3 linked regions of the Roseibium sp. Sym1 genome follow. The protein of the gene in region 1 interacts with the protein of each later gene in a pairwise test. Links are inferred from orthologs where the notes say so. Each region holds a gene or a part of one and is shown on either strand. Other genes may lie near its edges.

The links.
Region 2: the proteins of rplL (region 1) and O6760_RS18055 interact in binary tests that used the Escherichia coli proteins (3 or more experiments, as listed by UniProt). The link is inferred for Roseibium sp. Sym1 from one-to-one orthologs.
Region 3: the proteins of rplL (region 1) and dnaE interact in binary tests that used the Escherichia coli proteins (3 or more experiments, as listed by UniProt). The link is inferred for Roseibium sp. Sym1 from one-to-one orthologs.

Annotation. Positions count from the first base shown.
Region 1 is NZ_CP114786.1:4,508,963-4,516,118, forward strand. The notes cover bases 4,309-7,156. They hold rplL (50S ribosomal protein L7/L12), read left to right. Parts: upstream 4,309-5,466; coding sequence 5,467-5,847; downstream 5,848-7,156. Other genes in these bases: rplA (50S ribosomal protein L1), read left to right, coding at 4,309-4,563; rplJ (50S ribosomal protein L10), read left to right, coding at 4,887-5,405; rpoB (DNA-directed RNA polymerase subunit beta), read left to right, coding at 6,134-7,156. In the rest of the region: O6760_RS20550 (MarR family winged helix-turn-helix transcriptional regulator), read right to left, coding at 1-225; tuf (elongation factor Tu), read left to right, coding at 994-2,184; preprotein translocase subunit SecE, read left to right, coding at 2,472-2,669; transcription termination/antitermination protein NusG, read left to right, coding at 2,724-3,254; rplK (50S ribosomal protein L11), read left to right, coding at 3,432-3,860; more of rplA, read left to right, coding at 3,865-4,308. UniProt on the Escherichia coli protein: The binding site for several of the GTPase factors involved in protein synthesis (IF-2, EF-Tu, EF-G and RF3). Is thus essential for accurate translation.
Region 2 is NZ_CP114786.1:3,971,133-3,977,091, forward strand. What follows is about bases 478-3,356. They hold O6760_RS18055 (universal stress protein), read left to right. Parts: upstream 478-1,642; coding sequence 1,643-2,071; downstream 2,072-3,356. Other genes in these bases: O6760_RS18040 (hypothetical protein), read left to right, coding at 478-502; O6760_RS18045 (helix-turn-helix transcriptional regulator), read left to right, coding at 502-699; O6760_RS18050 (AraC family transcriptional regulator), read left to right, coding at 789-1,574; O6760_RS18060 (hypothetical protein), read left to right, coding at 2,423-2,650; O6760_RS18065 (vWA domain-containing protein), read right to left, coding at 2,788-3,356. Also shown: more of O6760_RS18040, read left to right, coding at 122-477; more of O6760_RS18065, read right to left, coding at 3,357-3,963; O6760_RS18070 (beta strand repeat-containing protein), read right to left, coding at 4,047-5,959.
Region 3 is NZ_CP114786.1:4,747,830-4,754,929, reverse strand. What follows is about bases 2,604-6,623. They hold dnaE (DNA polymerase III subunit alpha), read right to left. Parts: upstream 6,308-6,623; coding sequence 2,804-6,307; downstream 2,604-2,803. Other genes in these bases: O6760_RS21720 (cysteine rich repeat-containing protein), read right to left, coding at 2,604-2,670. Also shown: O6760_RS21735 (M24 family metallopeptidase), read right to left, coding at 1-197; O6760_RS21730 (HalD/BesD family halogenase), read right to left, coding at 266-1,141; O6760_RS21725 (LysR family transcriptional regulator), read left to right, coding at 1,257-2,147; more of O6760_RS21720, read right to left, coding at 2,218-2,603; O6760_RS21710 (ABC transporter ATP-binding protein), read right to left, coding at 6,835-7,100. UniProt on the Escherichia coli protein: DNA polymerase III is a complex, multichain enzyme responsible for most of the replicative synthesis in bacteria. This DNA polymerase also exhibits 3' to 5' exonuclease activity. The alpha chain is the DNA polymerase catalytic subunit.

The DNA.
Region 1 (7,156 bases):
GAGGGTGGACCGGTCGATGCCGAGGAAGCGGGCGATCTCCGCAGCCGATGATGCGGAGCCGTCGGCGATGGCGGCGAGCAGCTGGGCCTGGGTGAGCTCCAGGCCGAGCGTGGCCATGTGCCGGTTATAATGGCGTGTCAGCAGATTGGCCGTGCGACGGGCAGCGTGGCCGAGGCAGGTGCGGCCCATATGCAGGAAGTCGATGTCGTCGAGGGATGCGCTCATGTGTTGTAGATACAACAACATTAGAATCCCGGCAAGAGGATCGAGGTCGCCGCGTTGCCCGGCCGGGGCGCATTTGCTTGCGTTCGCGCAGATTTGCCGCGTGGCTGCACGGGGCTGATCCAGGACGGAAGTTGTCCACAGGCGCAGGGGTGGGAAGCGGGTTTTTCGGGATAAACGTAGGGAAACCGTGACATCCGGAAGTGTGCAGGGCACTGTGGAACCGTCACCGCCCGAGGTGATCCGGAGCGTTCGAAGCGGCTGTTTCGAGCGCGCCGCTGATTTTGTTCATTTCTTTGCAAAATCGGCGTTGACAGGGCGGGGCCCTATCTGCATAACACGCGCCACGGGATTGCTCGCCCCTTCCGGGCGGGCTCTTCGGTAAGCCATCCTGATCGCTTCGGCGTGAAGCAGGACGAGATGGAGGAGTGCCCGAGTGGCTAAAGGGGACGGACTGTAAATCCGTTGGCTATGCCTACGTTGGTTCGAATCCAACCTCCTCCACCATCGTTCCTGGTTCGGTTGTTGTGCGGGTGTAGCTCAATGGTAGAGCAGCAGCCTTCCAAGCTGACGACGAGGGTTCGATTCCCTTCACCCGCTCCATCATGGGTGCTGATCGGAGTGTCCGGAACGGAAGGCTCTTTCGCCCGGAAATCCTGACAAGAATGTTCTACGGGACGCATTTCGTCGCTCGCGGACTTGTCCAAGGCGCCGGGGCGCAGCCCGCATCGACCCGTATCGACCGAACTGAGTGGATAGAGAGCGACGCCGATGGCGAAGGAAAAATTTGAGCGCACAAAGCCGCACGTCAACATTGGCACGATTGGCCACGTTGACCACGGCAAGACCACGCTGACTGCAGCAATCACCATGACGCTGGCTGAAGCCGGTGGTGCGACTGCAAAAGCTTACGACGAGATCGACGGCGCACCTGAAGAAAAGGCGCGCGGCATCACCATCTCCACGGCACACGTCGAGTACGAAACGGAAAACCGTCACTACGCGCACGTCGACTGCCCTGGCCACGCCGACTATGTGAAGAACATGATCACCGGTGCTGCCCAGATGGATGGCGCGATCCTGGTGTGTTCGGCTGCCGATGGCCCGATGCCGCAGACCCGCGAGCACATCCTGCTTGCCCGTCAGGTTGGCGTTCCGGCCCTGGTCGTCTTCATGAACAAGGTTGACCAGGTCGACGACGAAGAGCTTCTCGAGCTCGTCGAAATGGAAATCCGCGAGCTGCTGTCTTCCTACGAGTTCCCGGGCGACGACATTCCGATCGTCAAGGGTTCGGCGCTGGCAGCTGTCGAGAACCGCGATCCGGCCATCGGCCGTGACGCGATCCGCGAGCTGATGGCCCAGGTCGACGCCTACATCCCGACCCCGGAGCGTCCGAAGGACCAGCCGTTCCTGATGCCGATCGAAGACGTTTTCTCGATCTCCGGCCGTGGTACGGTTGTGACCGGTCGTGTCGAGCGCGGCATCATCAAGGTTGGTGAAGAAGTCGAGATCGTCGGCATCAAGGACACCACCAAGACGACGGTTACCGGCGTTGAAATGTTCCGCAAGCTGCTGGACAGCGGCGAAGCCGGCGACAACATCGGCGCCCTGATCCGCGGCGTCGGCCGTGAAGACGTTGAGCGCGGCCAGGTTCTGTGCAAGCCGGGTTCCGTGACCCCGCACACGAAGTTCAAGGCCGAGGCTTACATCCTCACCAAGGAAGAAGGTGGCCGTCACACGCCGTTCTTCACCAACTACCGCCCGCAGTTCTACTTCCGCACGACGGACGTGACCGGTGTGGTGTCCCTGCCGGAAGGCACGGAAATGGTGATGCCGGGTGACAACGTCTCCGTCGACGTTGAGCTGATCGTGCCGATCGCCATGGAAGAAGGCCTGCGCTTCGCTATCCGCGAAGGTGGCCGTACCGTCGGCGCCGGCGTCGTCGCATCCATCATCGAATAAGATGATTTCGGGCTGCCGGGCTTGTGTCCGGCAGCTCCGCCTCTTAAGTCTTGCGATATGCGGCTTATGGAGGTATCAGGAGCTCGTTCGTGCAAGCGGACATCTTGAAGGGGTATAGCTCAGCTGGTAGAGCGACGGTCTCCAAAACCGTAGGTCGCGGGTTCGAACCCTGCTGCCCCTGCCAATTTGCTCTTGATTAATCTGCCTCGAGGGCTTAAGAGTTTCCTCGAGTGAGGCGCGCGAAGAATTTTCGCGCGCCCGCTCGTATTTAAAAGACCGGAATCGGAATGGCAAAGACCAATCCCTTTAAATTCATCCAGGAAGTCCGCGCGGAAACGTCCAAGGTGACTTGGCCGACGCGCAAGGAAACCGCGGTGACCACCGTCATGGTGTTCGTCATGGTCCTGATCGCGTCGATCTTCTTTCTCGCGGCGGACCAGTTGATGGGCCTCGGGATCGGTTACCTGCTGGGTGTCGGCGGCTAGGCGTTGACTGCCGTCCGGGTTGAAGACAAAGAACAAGAAGCGGAACAGAAATCCATGGCCAAGCGCTGGTACATTGTGCACGCCTATTCCAATTTCGAGAAAAAGGTCGCCGAGTCCATCCGCGAAAAGGCCGAACAGAAAGGCTTGTCCGATCTGTTTGAGGAAATTCTTGTCCCGATGGAAAAGGTTGTCGAAGTGCGCCGCGGCCGCAAGGTCGATGCGGAGCGCAAGTTCTTTCCCGGCTACGTCCTGGTGAAGATGGAGATGACCAACGAGGCGTTCCACCTGATCAAGGACACGCCGAAAGTCACCGGGTTCCTGGGCGCGGATCAAAAGCCGATGCCGATCCCGGAAAAAGAGGCAATGCGCATCATCAACCAGGTGCAGGAAGGCGTCGACCGGCCGAAGCCGTCCGTGACCTTCGAGGTTGGTGAGCAGGTGCGCGTGTCCGACGGACCGTTCGCGTCCTTCTCCGGCCTTGTCGAGGAAGTCGATGACGAGCGTGCGCGCCTCAAGGTGGCGGTGTCCATCTTCGGCCGTGCAACTCCGGTTGAACTCGAATTCGCTCAGGTCGACAAGCTCTGACGGATTGCCGCCCGGAGACGGGCGGCGTTTAGTGCCCGGTCCGCGTTCCTGCGGAAATCGGCCGGGATGAAACGGGTGGAAGGTTCTGGAGCTCATCGCCGGGCTCCCTCGAGGGACCGGACCACCGCCTCCCAGGCAGCTGGATTGCCGTCCGGCTGCGAATGATTGGAGAGACACATGGCGAAGAAAATCGAAGGCTTCCTGAAGCTTCAGGTGCCGGCAGGTTCCGCGACCCCGTCGCCGCCCATCGGGCCGGCACTCGGTCAGCGTGGCCTGAACATCATGGAATTCTGCAAGGCGTTCAACGCGCAGACCCAGGATGTTGAAAAGGGCGCACCGTGCCCGACCGTGATTACCTACTACTCCGACAAGTCCTTCACTTTCGAAGTGAAGACGGCTCCGGTCAGCTTCTTCCTGAAGAAGGCCGCCAAGCTGCAGAAGGGGTCCCAGACTCCGGGCCGCGGCACCGTCGGTTCCGTGACCCGCGACCAGGTCAAGGAAATCGCCGAAGCCAAGATGAAGGACCTGAACGCCAACGACGTCGACGCAGCGATGCTGATGGTCGAAGGCTCCGCCCGCTCCATGGGCCTTGAGGTGAAGGGGTAAGATCATGGCGAAGGTTGGAAAACGTATCAAGGAAGCGCGTGACGGTATCGACCGCAACAAGCTTTATGCCCTCGACGAAGCCATCAGCCTCGTGAAGGGTCGTTCCAAGACCAAGTTCGACGAGACCGTCGAAGTTGCGATCAATCTCGGTGTTGACCCGCGTCACGCAGACCAGATGGTCCGTGGCGTGTGCGTGCTGCCGAACGGCACGGGCAAGAGCGTCAAGGTTGCCGTGTTCGCACGTGGCGACAAGGCCGACGAAGCCAAGGCCGCCGGCGCCGACATCGTCGGTGCCGAAGAGCTGGTCCAGGAAGTGCAGGGCGGCAAGATCGACTTCGATCGCTGCATTGCAACGCCTGACATGATGCCGCTGGTCGGCCGTCTCGGCAAGGTGCTCGGCCCGCGCGGCCTGATGCCGAACCCGAAGGTCGGCACCGTGACCCCGGACGTGACCGCAGCCGTCAACGACGCCAAGGGCGGTGCCGTCCAGTTCCGCGTCGAGAAGGCCGGTATCGTTCATGCCGGTGTCGGCAAGGTGTCCTTTTCCGAAGACGCCATCCTGCAGAACGTCAAGGCTCTGCTGGATGCTGTCCAGAAGGCCAAGCCGTCCGGCGCAAAAGGTTCCTACCTGAAGCGCATTGCCGTGTCCTCCACGATGGGCCCGGGCGTGAAGGTTGATCTCGCAAGCGTTGCTGGCGAGTAATCCGGACTTTCCGGATGTTTTGAAGAGATTTCGGCCTTCGGGCCGAAAAGACCCGGCGGCACGCCGCCGGGTTGCCCTGTCCGAGACTGCAGGTGCCGGGAGACCGGCTTAAGCTTTTTGGCCTGCATAGATGGGTGAGAACCGAATTCTCCGCCGTTGACGCGGAAGACTTGGTTCGAACCAGACCTTGCCGCGCGTTTCTTGCGTGAGGGTGAGGGGACAGGACCCTGAGCGTCGCCCCAAGGCGGTTCCGGGTTCGGGACCTGCCTGAAAGGCGGCAAAGGTAAACCGGCGGCGGCAACGCCGCCAAATGGAGAAGGCAAGTGGAAAGAGCGGAAAAGCACGAGTTCGTGACGTCTCTCAACACCGAGCTGGGTAACACCGGTGTTGTTGTTGTCGCGCACTACGCAGGTCTTTCGGTAGCCCAGATGACCGCATTGCGGGCATCCGTGCGTGAAGCCGGCGGCACTGTGAAAGTCGCAAAAAACCGCCTTGTGAAACTCGCCCTTCAAGGCACTGACCTTGAGCACATCTCCGACCTGTTTCAGGGCCCGACCGTCATCGTCCATTCCGACGATCCGGTAGCCGCTCCGAAAGCAGCCGTCGAATTCGCCAAGGCAAACGAGAAGTTTGCAATCCTTGGCGGTGCTCTGGGTGCAACCAACCTGAACCCGGATGGAGTCAAGTCTCTGGCAACCATGCCGTCGCTCGATGAGCTGCGTGCGAAACTGGTTGGCATGATCCAGACCCCTGCTTCCCGCATGGCTCAGGTTACCGCCGCTCCGGCCGGGCAGCTTGCCCGCGTCTTCGGCGCGTACGCCAAGAAGGACGAGGCCGCATAAGGCGTCCAAACACACTGTCTCACGAAACCAAACTCTGGTTCGAACGTAAGGTACTAAGAAAATGGCCGATCTTGAAAAGCTCGTAGAAGAACTGTCCGCACTGACCGTCATGGAAGCTGCTGAACTCAGCAAGCTCCTGGAAGAGAAGTGGGGCGTTTCCGCCGCTGCTCCGGTCGCAGTTGCTGCCGCTGCCGGCGGTGCTGCCGATGCCGGTGCTGCTGCTGAAGAGAAAACCGAATTTGACGTTGTCCTGGCTTCTGCCGGCGACAAGAAAATCAACGTCATCAAGGAAGTCCGTGCCATCACCGGCCTGGGTCTGAAGGAAGCCAAGGAACTCGTCGAGTCCGCTCCGAAGGCCGTCAAGGAAGGCGTTGCCAAGGACGAAGCTGAAGAGCTGAAGAAGAAGCTGGAAGAAGCCGGTGCTTCTGTCGAGCTGAAGTAATAAAGGCCTTTTGAGCCTTTGGCGGTCCCGGCCTGGCCGGGACCGTTGCTTGCCCCGGCGGGTCTGACCCGTTTCCGGGGCGAACGTCCCACTAGGGCATGGTGATCCGGAGAGGCCGGATCAGGATGTCCTAGACCCCATAGATTGATCAGCCGATCCGCTTGTTCGTGAGGTCACGTCAGGCAGGCTGATCCGGGGGGACGGTTTTCCGAAGCGCCCGGGCGGTGGCCCGATTGGAAAAGGGGCGTTTCGGGAAGCCGTTACCCGGCCGATACGAGGAGCGACAATGACCCAAACGTTCAACGGTCGCAAAAAGGTCCGTAAATATTTCGGTTCCATCCGCGATGTCGCGGCTATGCCCAATCTCATCGAGGTTCAAAAAGCATCCTACGACCAGTTTTTGCAGGTCGACGAGATGCCGGGCGGCGGCCGCAAGAATGAAGGCCTGGAAGCGGTCTTCCAATCCGTATTTCCGATCTCCGATTTTGCAGGCACGTCCCTGCTGGAATTCGTTTCCTTCGAATTTGAAGCTCCCAAGTACGACGTCGACGAGTGCCGTCAGCGCGACATGACCTTCGCCGCGCCGCTGAAGGTCACCCTGCGCCTGATCGTGTTCGATGTCGATGAAGACACCGGTGCCAAGTCCGTCAAGGACATCAAGGAGCAGGATGTCTACATGGGCGACATGCCGTTCATGACCGACAACGGCACCTTCATCGTCAACGGCACCGAGCGCGTCATCGTCTCCCAGATGCACCGGTCGCCGGGCGTGTTCTTCGACCATGACAAGGGCAAGATCCATTCCTCCGGCAAGCTGCTGTTCGCCGCCCGCGTGATCCCGTATCGCGGCTCCTGGCTGGACATCGAGTTCGACGCCAAGGACATCGTCCACGCGCGTATCGACCGCCGCCGCAAGATTCCGGTGACCTCGCTCCTGATGGCGCTTGGCCTCGACGGCGAGGAAATCCTCAACACCTTCTACAAGCGGATCGACTACACCCGCCAGAAGGACGGCTCCTGGCGCATGCCTTTCGACGGCAACCGTCTGAAAGGCACGAAGGCCTCCTATGACCTGATCGACGCCGACAGCGGCGAAGTCGTCATCGAGGGTGGCCGCAAGATCACCGCGCGGACTATCAAGCAGCTCGACGAAAAGGGCGTGACCGCCCTGAAGGTCACCGACGAGGACCTGCACGGCCAGTACCTGGCCGAGGACATCGTCGATGCCCAGACCGGCGAGATCTATGCCGAAGCCGGCGATGAAATCACCGGCAAGCTGCTGGAAGAGCTGATCGAGCGTGGCCATCAC
Region 2 (5,959 bases), 540 kb from region 1 along the record:
CCCTATGGAGAGACCGCGCCGGCGCGAAAAGTAAAGCAGGCTTTACATGTCGGGCTTTTTGTGAAATGTAAAGTAAGCTTTACATTCGTTGAGTGCTGGAGATTGAGTGCTGGAGATGAGGATGAACAGGTTCGACCGGCTTTCCTATCAGTATGTCGCTGAAACACTCGGCGCCACGGCGTTGTTTGTCGCGGCAAGCTGGTTTGCGCGGGAGTATCTCCCGGACAAGCCAGGCCTGGCGATCAATGTTCTGGTTTCCCTTGTGGCAACGGTCCCCATGCTGCTGGCGCTGTGGGCCATGGTCAGGTACTTCCGCAGGGTGGACGAGCGGGAGCGGCACATCATGGCTGTCGCCGGATCGATCACGCTTCTGATCGGCGTATCGGTTGCCTTCTTCCTTGCCAAGCTCGAAGCGTTTCTGACGGTGGATCTCAATCTTTACGCGGCCTTCCTGTTCGTCATGTGGTCGCTGGCAACGGTTGCGGTGCGCTGGAAGGTCTGATGCGCAATCACCTGAAAAGCTTGAGAGGCCAACAAGGCTGGTCCCAGGCGGATCTGGCGGAGAGGCTCGATGTCAGCCGGCAGACGGTCATTGCCCTGGAAAAGGGCAAGTACGATCCAAGTCTGCCCCTGGCTTTCAGGATTTCGCGGGTGTTTGGTCTTCCCATCGAGAAACTTTTCGAACCTGATGATCTGTAGCCGCTGTTCTGGGAGGAGCGCGGTATGAAGGGGCCAATCAGAGCGCAGACGTGTTGTCTCTTGCCGACCGGACCGGGTACCATGCGCCCATGAGCATTCATCCCGAACTTGCCGAATTTCCCAAGGAAGCGATTGCCGCGCCGATCATCGGCTATGCGCGCACGCAGCTGAAGGGCCGGAACAACGGTTGGCACGCCCATGACGCGGCCCAGTTGTTCCACGTGGTCAAGGGATCGATTGCCATCGATACGGATCTCGGCACCTATTTTGTCCCGCCGGAGCGCGCCGTCTGGCTGCCACCCCGGGTCAGCCACCAGACCCGTTATCTGACCGATACGGAACTGCGCTACATCTACGTGCAATATGACCACACGCGGGACTTGCCTCAGACACCGCAGGTGATGCAGGTAACCACGCTGTTGCGGTCGCTGATCCTGGAGTTCATGTCCTATCCGCGTGCCGAAACAGTGGAGGGGCCCGCGGCCCGGATTGCGGCCGTTATCCTCGATCAGCTCAAGCTGCTGCCCGCCGCACCGCTGCAATTGCCCATGCCGCAGGACCCGAAGCTGCGCAACCTGTGTGAGGACGTGGTGCGCTGTCCGGCGCATATACCTTCGCTCAGCGAGGCGGCGGACCGCTGCACCACGTCCGTGCGGTCGTTCGAGCGGCGGATCAAGGCGGAAACGGGTCTTAGCTACCGGACCTGGTGCCGGCAGGTGAAGCTGTTCCGGGCACTGGAGCTTCTGGCGTCGGGGCGAAGCGTCTCCGATGTCTCGCACAAGCTTGGCTATGAAGGCCCGAGCGCCTTTGTGTCGACCTTCAGGAAGGCCTTCGGGGTCACGCCCGGTCGCTATTTCGGCGGCGCAGCCGATTGATCTTTCTCATGGCGAGCAGATCCGTCTCGGCCCAAAACAGGTGAGAACCAATTTTGGGGAGACCTGTGATGTTCAAGAAAATCCTCGTACCCGTCGATCCGGCCGAAACCGGCTTTGCCGAAGACGCGCTCGCCAAGGCGTCGCAGATGGCGCGCGACTATGGTGCCAAGATCCATCTTCTGGCAGTGTGCCCGGAAGTTCAGAGCTTCGTGGCCAGCCAGCTCCCGGAAGGCTGGCAGGAAGCGGAGTTCCAGGAAACGGCCAAGATCCTCGACACGATCGCCGCCGGCCTTGATGCGCCCGAAGGCGCGGTGGACAAGGCCGTTCGCATGGGCTCCGTCTATCATGAAGTGATCGAGGAAGCGGAACGGTCGGGATGCGACCTGGTGCTGATGACCTCGCACAAGCCGGGCCTGTCGACCTATTTCGTCGGGTCCAACGCCGCCCATATCGTGCGGCATGCACCCTGTTCGGTGATGGTGCTGCGCGGCAGCTGACCGGGGCTGCTCAATCACCGGACGGTCCAAGGGAATCAATTGGCCTTCCAGAAGGTGATCGCTTTTCGATACAAAGGGATATCGTGCGTTCAGGTGAGCGCACGATTTGTCTTTGCCTGAAATGTTTCTCAGGTGTTCAATCAACGATTGAAAAAATACCGGTTCGCATTACGTAAAACAGACGTGTAGTATCGTTTGATGTCTCGAAATGACTTTCTAACGTAGGGTTTTTTTGTCGATTTCTTGAAGTTTCCTTTGCTCTGGGGTCGACTTCGCCAATTTTTATCTTACAATCGAATTTTGCTGCACCGCACACTTCCCGGGCGGGGCCAAATAAAAGGACCAGAGCACATGCTATACACCGCCTATGTGGCCGTGTGTCTTGCAGCCACACCGGTCCAGGACTGCAACAAGGATACCGCGCTCAACTGGATGGTTGCACCGGGTACGTATGATTTGTCCTATTGCATGATCCACGGACAGCAATTCGCCGCCGCTTCCGGCGTCGTGAAAGACAGCGACGTTGTGAAGGTCTACTGTCGGGCGCTGAGTCAAAAAAGGGCTTCCCGCGAGCAGTGACCGGATCATCGCCAAGCTGATTGTCTGGACCGGCTGGGGCCGGCCACCTGCACCTGAACGTCTCTCCTGAAAACCGGGCGCTCCAGCGGTCGCGCCCGGATTTTCCTGGCCTGGACGGTCGATCGGAAAACACTGCGCTATCGCGCCAGTTCCTTCATCGCCTCGGTGAGGCCCTCCACGGTCATCGGGAACATGCGGCCCTCCATCAGCTCGTTCAGCATCTGGATGGACTGTGTGTAGTGCCAGTGCTGTTCACGCACGGGGTTGAGCCAGACAGCGCTCTTGTAAAGGCCGGTCAGCCGCTGCATCCAGGCGGCACCGGGTTCTTCGTTCCAGTGTTCCACCGAGCCGCCCGGATAGGCGATTTCGTAAGGACTCATGGAGGCGTCGCCGACGAAGATGATCTTGTAGTCGGCGGGGTACTTGTGCAGCACGTCCATGGTCGAAATGCGTTCGGTGTGGCGGCGGCGGTTCTCCTTCCAGACATATTCGTAAAGGCAATTGTGGAAGTAGAAATGCTCCATCACCTTGAACTCGGAGCGTGCCGCTGAAAACAGTTCCTCGCAAACCCGGATGTGATCGTCCATCGAACCGCCGATATCGAAAAACAGCAATACCTTCACCGCGTTGTGCCGCTCCGGGCGCATCTTGATGTCAAGAAGCCCCTTGTGCGCGGTCGCGCGGATGGTGTTGTCCAGGTCCAGTTCGTCGGCCGCGCCGGTGCGGGCAAAGTTGCGCAGGCGCTTCAGGGCCACCTGGATGTTGCGGGTGCCGAGAAGCTGGGTGTCGTCGAGATCCTTGAACTCGCGCTTGTCCCAGACCTTGACCGCGCGGCGGTGCCGGCTCTCCTTCTGGCCGATGCGCACGCCCTCGGGATTGTAGCCATAGGCACCGAAAGGCGAGGTGCCGGCCGTCCCGATCCACTTGTTGCCGCCCTGGTGGCGCTTTTCCTGTTCCTTCAGGCGCTCGCGCAGGGTCTCCATCAGCTTCTCGAACCCGCCAAGCGCCTCGATCTGCGCCTTTTCCTCGTCCGTGAGATGTTTTTCGGCAAGCTTGCGCAGCCACTCTTCCGGAATGTCGGTCACAGGCACGTCGCTCATCAGCTCCAGGCCCTTGAAGACTTGGCCGAACACCCGGTCGAACTTGTCGAGGTTGCTCTCGTCCTTCACCAGCGAGAGGCGCGCGAGATAATAGAAATCCTCGACGCTCTTCTCCGCGAGATCCTTATCGAGCGCTTCCATCAGGCTCAGGTATTCCCGGAGCGAAACCGGAATGCCTGCGGATTTGAGTTCGGTGAAAAAGGTGATGAACATGGGGCGAAGGTAGCGGCGCCCTTCGGGCCTGTCGAGATGGCAAATGAGCGGCGGTGCCGGTCAATCCCGTCACGAGACCGGGATCAGAAGGCGACCTTGCCGCCGAGGCGGACGGTCGCCGACAGGGTTTCGGCACTGTCATAGCCGCCCTCGATGCCGGCCAGGAAACTGGCGCCGCCATTGGTCTGCCAGACGGCATTTGCGGCGGCGAAGCCGCGTACAACCGTATCGTCATTGTCGATGGACAGGTTCAGGGCGGTTCCGGAGAGGTTGCCGTCGATGCTGTCGGACAAGGTGAAGATGCCGTCGACACCCGCCGCGACACCGAAATGGAACGCGCCGCTGTCCCGGATGATCGGTGTGAAATCGAATTCGGTCTGGCCGCGCAGCTCGACGACGTTCAGCGACCGGCCGGAGACGGTCAGGCCGGTCGAGGTCTCGGTGGCGTCGCCAGTCTGCCAGAGGCCGGAATAGCGCGCCCGCACACTGGGTGTGAATGTGCCCTGTGCCGACGCGAAGGCGTGGCCGACGCGCGCGGTCGGGCTGACAAACACATAGCCGTAATCGATCGAGAGGTCCTGCAGTCCACCGGCGACCATGTTGTTAAGCACGGTGACCTCTTCGTCGCTGCCCAGGTACCCGCCCAGCACGCTGACCTGGGCGAAGGTGGCCTGCCAGTTCCGGTTCAGGTAGCCGCCGGCGAAGACGCTGTATGTGTCCGCGGAATGGATGTCGTTGTCGCTGTCGGTTTGGCCGAATGAGAAGCCGCCGGTCACGCCGGCGCGCAGATCTGGGGCGAAGCCGCGTTCCGCGCCGGCCATCAGGCCGCCGAACCTGTGGTCGAAGCCGTCACCGCCACTGCGATTCAGGACACCGCCATAGGGCGTTGCCCAGACCGCCCAACGGTCCGCCACGGTCTCGGCCGGGGTACCGTTGGTGGCGACAAACCCGGTTTCTCCAAGGCGGTTCAGATCCATTTGCCGCTCAAGGCCATCCGCCAGCTCACGTGTCAGCGCCGTGAAGGTCGGGGCCGTGGTCTGCAGCTGGAAATTGTCCGGATTGAGGTAGGTGACAGTGTTGCCGCTTGTCCGAAAGACCAGATCGCCCGTGCCCAGTGTGCCCGGGACGCTCGAGAAGCCGAAGATCGCGGTCCGGTTGCCCGAATAGGTGAAGGCGGCAGTGGCGGAGTCGGTGAAGGTCAGGATGCCGACGGTCCGGGATCCGTCCTGCAGCGTTACCATTGCGTTGGCGCCATCGATATAGATGGCCGATCCGTTGTCGGAGGACACCGTCCCGGACGAGGTCACGGTCGCGTCGTCGCCGACAATGGCAATGCCGTGCCCCGAGGCTGCGAGCGTGCCGGTTCTCGAGCCGCTGTTGTCGATGGTGCCGGTGTTGGTGACGATTGCACTGTTGCCCGTGACTTCGACGCCGTTGCCGTCTTCGCCCGACGCAGTGATCTTGCCGGAATTGTTGACATCGGCGTTGTCGTTGTCGACCTGGATACCGAAACTGTTGCTGCCGCTCACGGAAATCGTGTCGAAGCTGGTGTTGGAAATGGTTGCGCCACTTCCCGTGGCACTGATGCCATGCGCTTCCGCGCCTGACGTATGGATCGATCCGGTGTTGGCAATGGTCGCATTGTTGCCGTCGGCGTCGATGCCGTGGCCGCCGACCCCGGTGGTCGTAATCGTTCCGCTGTTGGTGACGTTCGTGTTGTCGCCGTCGGCATCGATACCGTGCGCGTCCAACCCCCCGGTAGTGATCTTGTTCGAGTTCAGAACCGTCGATCTGTCGCCGTCGGCATTGACCCCGTCGGAATCCTCGCCCTCCGTCACGATCGTGCCGGTATTGGTCACCTCGGAGTCGTCCCCCGTCGATCCGATACCGAAGGCATCCTCACCGGTTGTGGTGATTGTGCTTGAGTTTCGAACGGTTGCGCCTTCTCCAGAGGTGAAGATTCCGTCGGAATCTTCACCCGCGGTTGTGATCGTGC
Region 3 (7,100 bases), 240 kb from region 1 along the record:
GAACCGGTGGCATAACGCTGGTTGTTCGGGTCGAACAGGACCAGGGCCGCATAATCCTCCTCCACCATCATCGCCCGCAGACGCGCCAGCCGCCCGGCCCGCAGCTGGCGAGGCTCGAAGGCCTGCGGGATCGGATCCGTGTTGCCGGTCGGGGCCGACGGCACAACCGGGATTGTGGCCGGTTCGCAATCTGTCAGGGTTTCGCTTTCAACAATGCTCACGCCTTCGTTCCTTCTTCCGGTTTGCGCAAGGGATGGCCGCTGCCTCAATCCGCGAGACTGTCCGTGCGGACAACATCCTTCTTCAGCATCTCTTCGTGGATCGGCGCCATCCGGCCGAAAATGGCGCGGGCACGTTCCGGCCGGCCGATGAAGCCGGGTTCGCGGGCATAGGCGAAGATCACGGTGTGCCGTTCGCGTTCGCCCTCGACCGGGCTGACCCGGTGGAGCGAATTGCGGCCGAAGAAGATCTGCAGGTCACCGGGCGACAGTTCCAGCATCTTCAGGGCCGTGTGGTCACCATCGAGAATCCGCTGAACGCCCTCGAAGTTCTCTCCCTGCGGACCGCGGATGCCGGGCGCATACTGAAAGATACCGCCTGCGAGCGGCTTGCGCGTCTGCATCGAGACGATGAAGTCGTTGCTGTCGAAATGCCAGGGATGCTGCCGTCCCTCCTTCAGGACGTTGATGACGAGATCCGCCAGCGGATCGGCGAATTCGTGGATCTCCGGCTCGCCCACGACCGCGGCGATGAAAGCCTTGAAGGCGGCATCGTGATAAATGGTGCGGACGATTGTATCCGGTGCGATTCGATCGCCTGCGACAAAACCGTTGGTCCTGTCGTCGAACCGGTTCTTGGGATGCGCCGGCGGCAGGCCCGGATCGGCGGCGGAATTGTAGGGATTTGTCTCCGTCTCGTTGATATGCGCGTTGGGGGACAACCGTTCCGTTTCGGCTTCAAGCCGCTCCAGCATGGATGGCAACACGAAGTCCTTCAGGACCACACAGCCGTCACCGGCCAGTTGCCGGCGGCAGGTGGCCACCAGCTGCTGTCCCGCCGCGGTTTCCAGCCTGTCGACCGGGTAGCGCGCCAGGTCGATACAATCCTCCAGGCTGAACTTGAATATCTGCGTCTCGCTCATCAGCACCGTCTCCTTCGGTTCGGGCGACCTCATCTTGAAGCCGACCGTAGAAGACCTTTTTCGATGCGGGAAACGAGTTATTGATATTCTTTCTATGAGTAATTTTAATAGATAAATGGACAGCGATCTTCTCAAGGCCTTTGTCACCGTTGCCGACACGGGCGGCTTCAGTGCAGCCGCCAAATTGCTCAACCGCACCCAGTCGGCGGTCAGCCTGCAGATCAAGCGGCTGGAAGAGCATCTTGGCACCCGTCTCTTCACCCGCACGAGCCGAACCGTGGCGCTTACGCCCGGCGGCACCAGGCTTCTGCCTTTCGCACGCCAGCTGCTCAGCCTGCAGCAGGACGCCCGGACGGCCCTGAACCGGGACACGCCGCTCGAGCGCATCCGCTTCGGCCTGACGGAAGAACATGCGGCCGCGTACCTGCCGATCCTGCTGGCGAAACTCGCGCGGACCCATCCGGAGGTACAGGTCGAGGTTGTCTGCGACATTTCCTCAACGCTCGTGGAGCAGTTCCGGGAGGGCAAGCTGGATCTGGTGCTGGCCGTCAGGCATCAACCGACCCGGACCGGCCGTGTCCTGGGAGTGGAGCCGATGATCTGGGTGGCACATGAGACCTTCGACCTTGGCGATGGCATGGACCTGCCCCTGGCGCTCAATCCCGACGGCTGCATCTTCAGGGCGCATGCCCTGGCCGCGGTCGGGCGAACCGGGCGGCCCTGGCGGGAACCCTATGTCAGCCAGTCTCCCACCGGCGTCAACGTCCCGGTGCAGGCCGGCCTGGCGATCACGGTCAAGACACCGCGCAGCATTCCGTCCGGCTGCTGCGATATCGGCAGCCGATTCGGCCTGCCCGCCCTCGGGCTGGCGGAAATCGAGCTGCATGTGTCTCCGGCCCGCATTAGCGACGCCTTCCAGGATCTGGTGCGACTGGTGGAAACGCATTGTCGTGCAGGCCAGGCAGGAAAACGTCCCGCGGAGGGCCATGTTGCGTCTGGCGCCTGAAGCAACCGGGAACGCAAGCGCTGCACTTCGGGACAAGACATTCCGCCGAGCAGGGCCCTGGCAAGATCGATCACCGGCCCCCTGTCAAAATCGCCTTCGCCTCGGCATGACAGGATTTGCCGATACGGTTGGACCAGGCATAAAGACAGGCCAGTATACGGTCCGTCGCCGAGCCGACTCCGCCGCAGTAAGTCTTGATATCCCCGGCGCAGACCCGCCTCAATTGGGTGTCCCCGGCCGATCCCTTCAGGCTGTTCAGGCTGGAAGGCACCATTTTCCTGAAGGTGCCGCTGCTGGTGATCTTGGACAGTTCCGGTTTGCAGGTGCCGGAAATCCGGTTGTCATGGGCAAACAGGCAGGCCGAGATTCGGCCACGGCCTTCCGGGACGCCTTTGCACAGGGACGCAACATCGACCTTGCAGGCGGTCATCAGGGAATTGGCCCGCGCCGAACCGGCCGGTGCCGTAGTCAGAGGAATTGCCAGAGCGGCGGCGAGCACCGCCGTGTTGAGAATGCAGGCCATTTGCGCTCACCTTGAAGGTTGCAACGGCCCCCAGCCGACATTTTGTTTTCTGCACGAATTTTAGCGCATCACCCTGCCCTGCGGAAGAACAAGATCCGGACAGACTTTCGCTCCGCCGTCTTTCCCGGTGCACTCACGCCATCTGGACATCCGTCACGCCGGGGACTGCTTTCAGCGCACCGGCGATTTCCGGCGACAGGCGGAACCGGCCCGGCAATTTGACCTCGACCTCACGGGCGCCGTTTTCCAGGAGAACGATCACCGTGACATCGCCCTCCCCGCGCACCTGAAGATGCTTCGTCAGGCTCTGGATCGGGCGTTCATCCCGGACGAAAACGCGCATGCTCTTTTGCAGCCGCGCCGCCATTTGGTCGATCGGGTCGACCTGTTCGATCCGGAGTGAAGGCTCGTCATCGCGCATGTCCGCTCCGACGAGCACCACGACCGAGCGCCCGGCCTGCAGCACGTCCCGGAACTGCTCGAGTTTCTCCCGGAACAGAAGCGCCTCGTATTGGCCGGTGGCATCGGACAGGCGGGCAATGCCCATGCGCATGCCCGTCTTGGTCTTGCGTTCCTGCATGGAAACGACCGTGCCGGCCAAGCGCCCGTGCGATGCACCCTGCTTGACCGCCTCGGCGAACTGGGTCCAGGGCTGCGCCCGCATCTTTTTCAACACGGAGGCATATTCGTCGATCGGGTGGGCGGACAGGTAAAAGCCGATGGCGGCATGTTCGCGCTGCAGCTTTTCCTCGTTGGTCCAGCCATGAACGTCGTCGAGCTGCAACGGCTCCTCGCTGTCGCTGCCGCCGAAGAGCTCGTCCTGGCCGAGCGTCCGGTTTTCTTCCGAGCGCTGCGCCAGCCCCATGATCCGGTCAAGCCCTTCGAAGACCCGGGCCCGGTTTGGCTCCAGCTCGTCGAAAGCCCCGGCCGCCACCAGGTTTTCCAGCGTGCGCTTGTTGAGCGCCCTTGGCGAAATGCGCCGTGCAAAATCGCCGAGGCTCGTGAAGGGCGTATCGCCGCGCATATCAACGATATGCTCCACCGCCTGTTCACCGACGCCCTTGATCGCCCCCATGGCGTACAGGATCTTGCCGTCGGCAACGTCGAAATAGACCTGGGACCGGTTGATCGAAGGCGGCACGATCTCGATGCCCATGCGCCGCGCTTCCTGGCGGAAATCACCGAGCTTGTCGGTGTTGCCGAGATCGAGCGTCATGGACGCGGCCATGAACTCGACCGGGTGGTTCGCCTTCAGCCAGGCGGTGTGATAGGAGACCAGCGCATAGGCGGCGGCATGCGACTTGTTGAAGCCGTAATTGGCGAATTTCGCCACCAGGTCGAAGATCGTTCCGGCCTGGGTTTTGTTGATGCCGCGTTCCACCGCGCCGTCGACGAAGCGGGCGCGCTGCACTTCCATTTCCGCCGCGATCTTCTTGCCCATCGCACGCCGGAGAAGGTCGGCTTCGCCGAGCGAGTAGCCGGAAAGCACCTGGGCGATCTGCATCACCTGTTCCTGGTAGACGATGATGCCGTTCGTCTCCATCAGGATCGGTTCGAGCAGTGGATGCAGGCAGTCCGGATCCTGTTCGCCGTGCTTGACGGCGTTGTAGACCGGGATGTTCTCCATCGGGCCCGGACGGTAGAGCGCCACCAGGGCGATGATGTCCTCGAACCTGTCGGGCTTCATGCCGGCGATGGCACGGCGCATGCCCTGGCTTTCCAGCTGGAACACGCCGAAGGTCTCGCCCCTGGCAAGCATCTGATAGGTCTTCAGATCGTCGATCGGTAGCCCCGCCACATCCACGTTGATGCCGCGGCGCTCGATCAGCTTGACCGCGGTATCAATCACGGTCAGCGTCTTCAGGCCGAGGAAGTCGAACTTCACGAGGCCCGCATCCTCGACCATCTTCATGTTGAACTGCGCCACCGGCATGTCGGAACGCGGATCGCGGTAGAGCGGCACCAACTGCTCCAGCGGCCGGTCGCCGATGACCACGCCGGCGGCGTGTGTCGAGGCGTGGCGGTAGAGCCCTTCCAGCTTCTGCGCCATGCCCAGAAGCCGCTCGACGATTTCCTCTTCCCTTGCGGCCTCGCGCAGGCGCGGTTCATCCTCGATCGCCTGACCGAGCGTGACCGGGTTGGCCGGATTGGCCGGCACCAGCTTGCACAGCCGGTCGACCTGGCCATAGGGCATCTGCAGCACACGGCCGACATCGCGCAGCACCGCGCGCGCCTGCAGCGAACCGAAGGTGATAATCTGAGCCACCTGCTGACGGCCGTATTTTTCCTGGACGTAGCGGATCACCTCTTCACGACGGCTCTGGCAGAAATCGATGTCGAAGTCCGGCATCGACACACGTTCCGGGTTGAGGAAGCGCTCGAACAGGAGCGAGAAACGCATGGGGTCCAGGTCGGTGATGGTCAGCGACCACGCAACCAGCGAGCCCGCGCCGGAGCCACGCCCTGGTCCGACCGGTATGTCGTTGTTCTTCGCCCATTTGATGAAGTCGGCAACGATCAGGAAGTAGCCCGGGAACTTCATCCGTTCGATGATGCCGGTCTCGTAGTCGAGGCGTTCCCAGTAGTCCTTTTCCTCCAGCCCGGGCGCCAGTCCGTGGGCATCAAGGCGCGCCTGAAGGCCCTCACGGGCCTGCCGCTTGAGTTCCTCGGCTTCCGCGCGTTCCGCTTCTTCCGGATCGGCATCGGCCCCAGCGAACCGCGGCAGGATCGGCGCCCGCTTGAGCGGCCGGAAACTGCACCGCCTGGCGATCTCGACCGTCGAGGCAAGGGCTTCGGGCAGGTCCGCGAACAGCGCGCACATCTCCGCGCGGCTCTTGAAATAATGTTCCGGCGTCAGGCGGCGCCGGTCATCCTCGATCAGCACCCGCCCTTCCGAAATGCAGATCAAGGCGTCATGGGCCTCATAATCCTCGCGCTTGGGAAAGAAGGCCTCGTTGGTGGCCACGACCGGCAAATCAAGCTCGTAGGCGAGCGACAGGAAGGCGTCCTCTGTCTTGCGCTCCGCTTCCATGCCGTGGCGCTGGATTTCGACATAGCACCGGCCCGGAAAACGGTCCGCAAGGACTTCAAGGCGGTTCCTGGCGAGATCCTTTCTGCCGGCAAGCAGCGCAGCGCCGACCGGTCCGTTGACCCCGCCGGTCAGAACGATCACACCCTCGGATTTCGAAAAAAGATAGCTGGCGGATACATGCGGCCGCAGTCCGGTTTCGGTATCGAGAAACGCCCGCGAGCTGAGCTCCATCAGGTTGCCGTATCCGGTCTCGTCCATCGCGATGAGCACGACGTCCGCAAGCGCGGGCTCGCCTTTGCGGCTGCTTTCTAAACCGTCGTCGAAAAAGATCGAGAGCTGGCAGGCGGTAATCGGCTGGATCCCCGCGCCCCACGCTTTCCCGGAGAACTCCTGGGCGCCAAACAGGTTGTTGGTATCGGCGATTGCCAGAGCCGGCTGCGCATCGGCCTTTGCCAGGTCCAAAAGCTTCTTGATCGGCAAGGCGCCTTCAAGAAGCGACAAGGCGGAATGCACCCTCAGATGAACATAGCCCGGCCCCCCGGCCCCATTCCGGCCGGCTGCATCCGTTTCAGCGGATAGAGAAGAAACATCGGCGGGACCAGGCATAACGGCACTCACGGCTTGTTCTGAGAATCAGAACCCAAGTGAACCCGGTCCGGAGCCGCCTGTCGAGGCGACAGCAAGGTCGTCCCCGCTGTTCTTTGGATTCGCAACGCCGACCCGTAAACGGGACATGCGCCCCCTCAACAAGCAGCAATTGCGGCACCTGTCAGAGAAGCGATCAATTCATGCAGCGGAGCAGACCTGCAAAGGTATTGTCAATTGACGGAAAAAAGCACGTCGCCCCAAACTGCGAGTGTGGTGCAGAAACAGACGAGAGATCCGAAAGCGGCAAAATCACGAGCGATATGGAACATCACATCCTCCAACCCTTGCTGATTGCGTAAAAGGACTATGTTCTAATTTTGTTCTCTTTGCAAGCACTTTTTGTTCTCCTTGCAAACAGGCAAATCAAATTTGCTGAAAACTTGGGGTTTTCGCTTTGTTCACGACCGCCTGAGCAGCTCGACGGTGACCGGTTTTCGCCTGCCGGGCCAACGGGCCGAAGCCAAATACCGGTGGTCCTGACCCGGCTAAAGGGCCTTCACGAGACCGTTCTCAAGGGTGATTGCCCGGTCCATGCGCCCGGCAAGTTCCATGTTGTGGGTTGCGAACAGGGTGGCAACGCCGGACGCCCGCACGAGCGCAGACAAGGCATCGAAGACATAGGCGGCCGTGTTCGGATCGAGATTGCCCGTCGGCTCGTCGAGCAACAGGATGCGCGGTGCATTTGCCACGGCGCGCGCGACCGCGACGCGTTGCTGTTCACCGCCTGACAATTCCGATGGCCTGTGCAGTC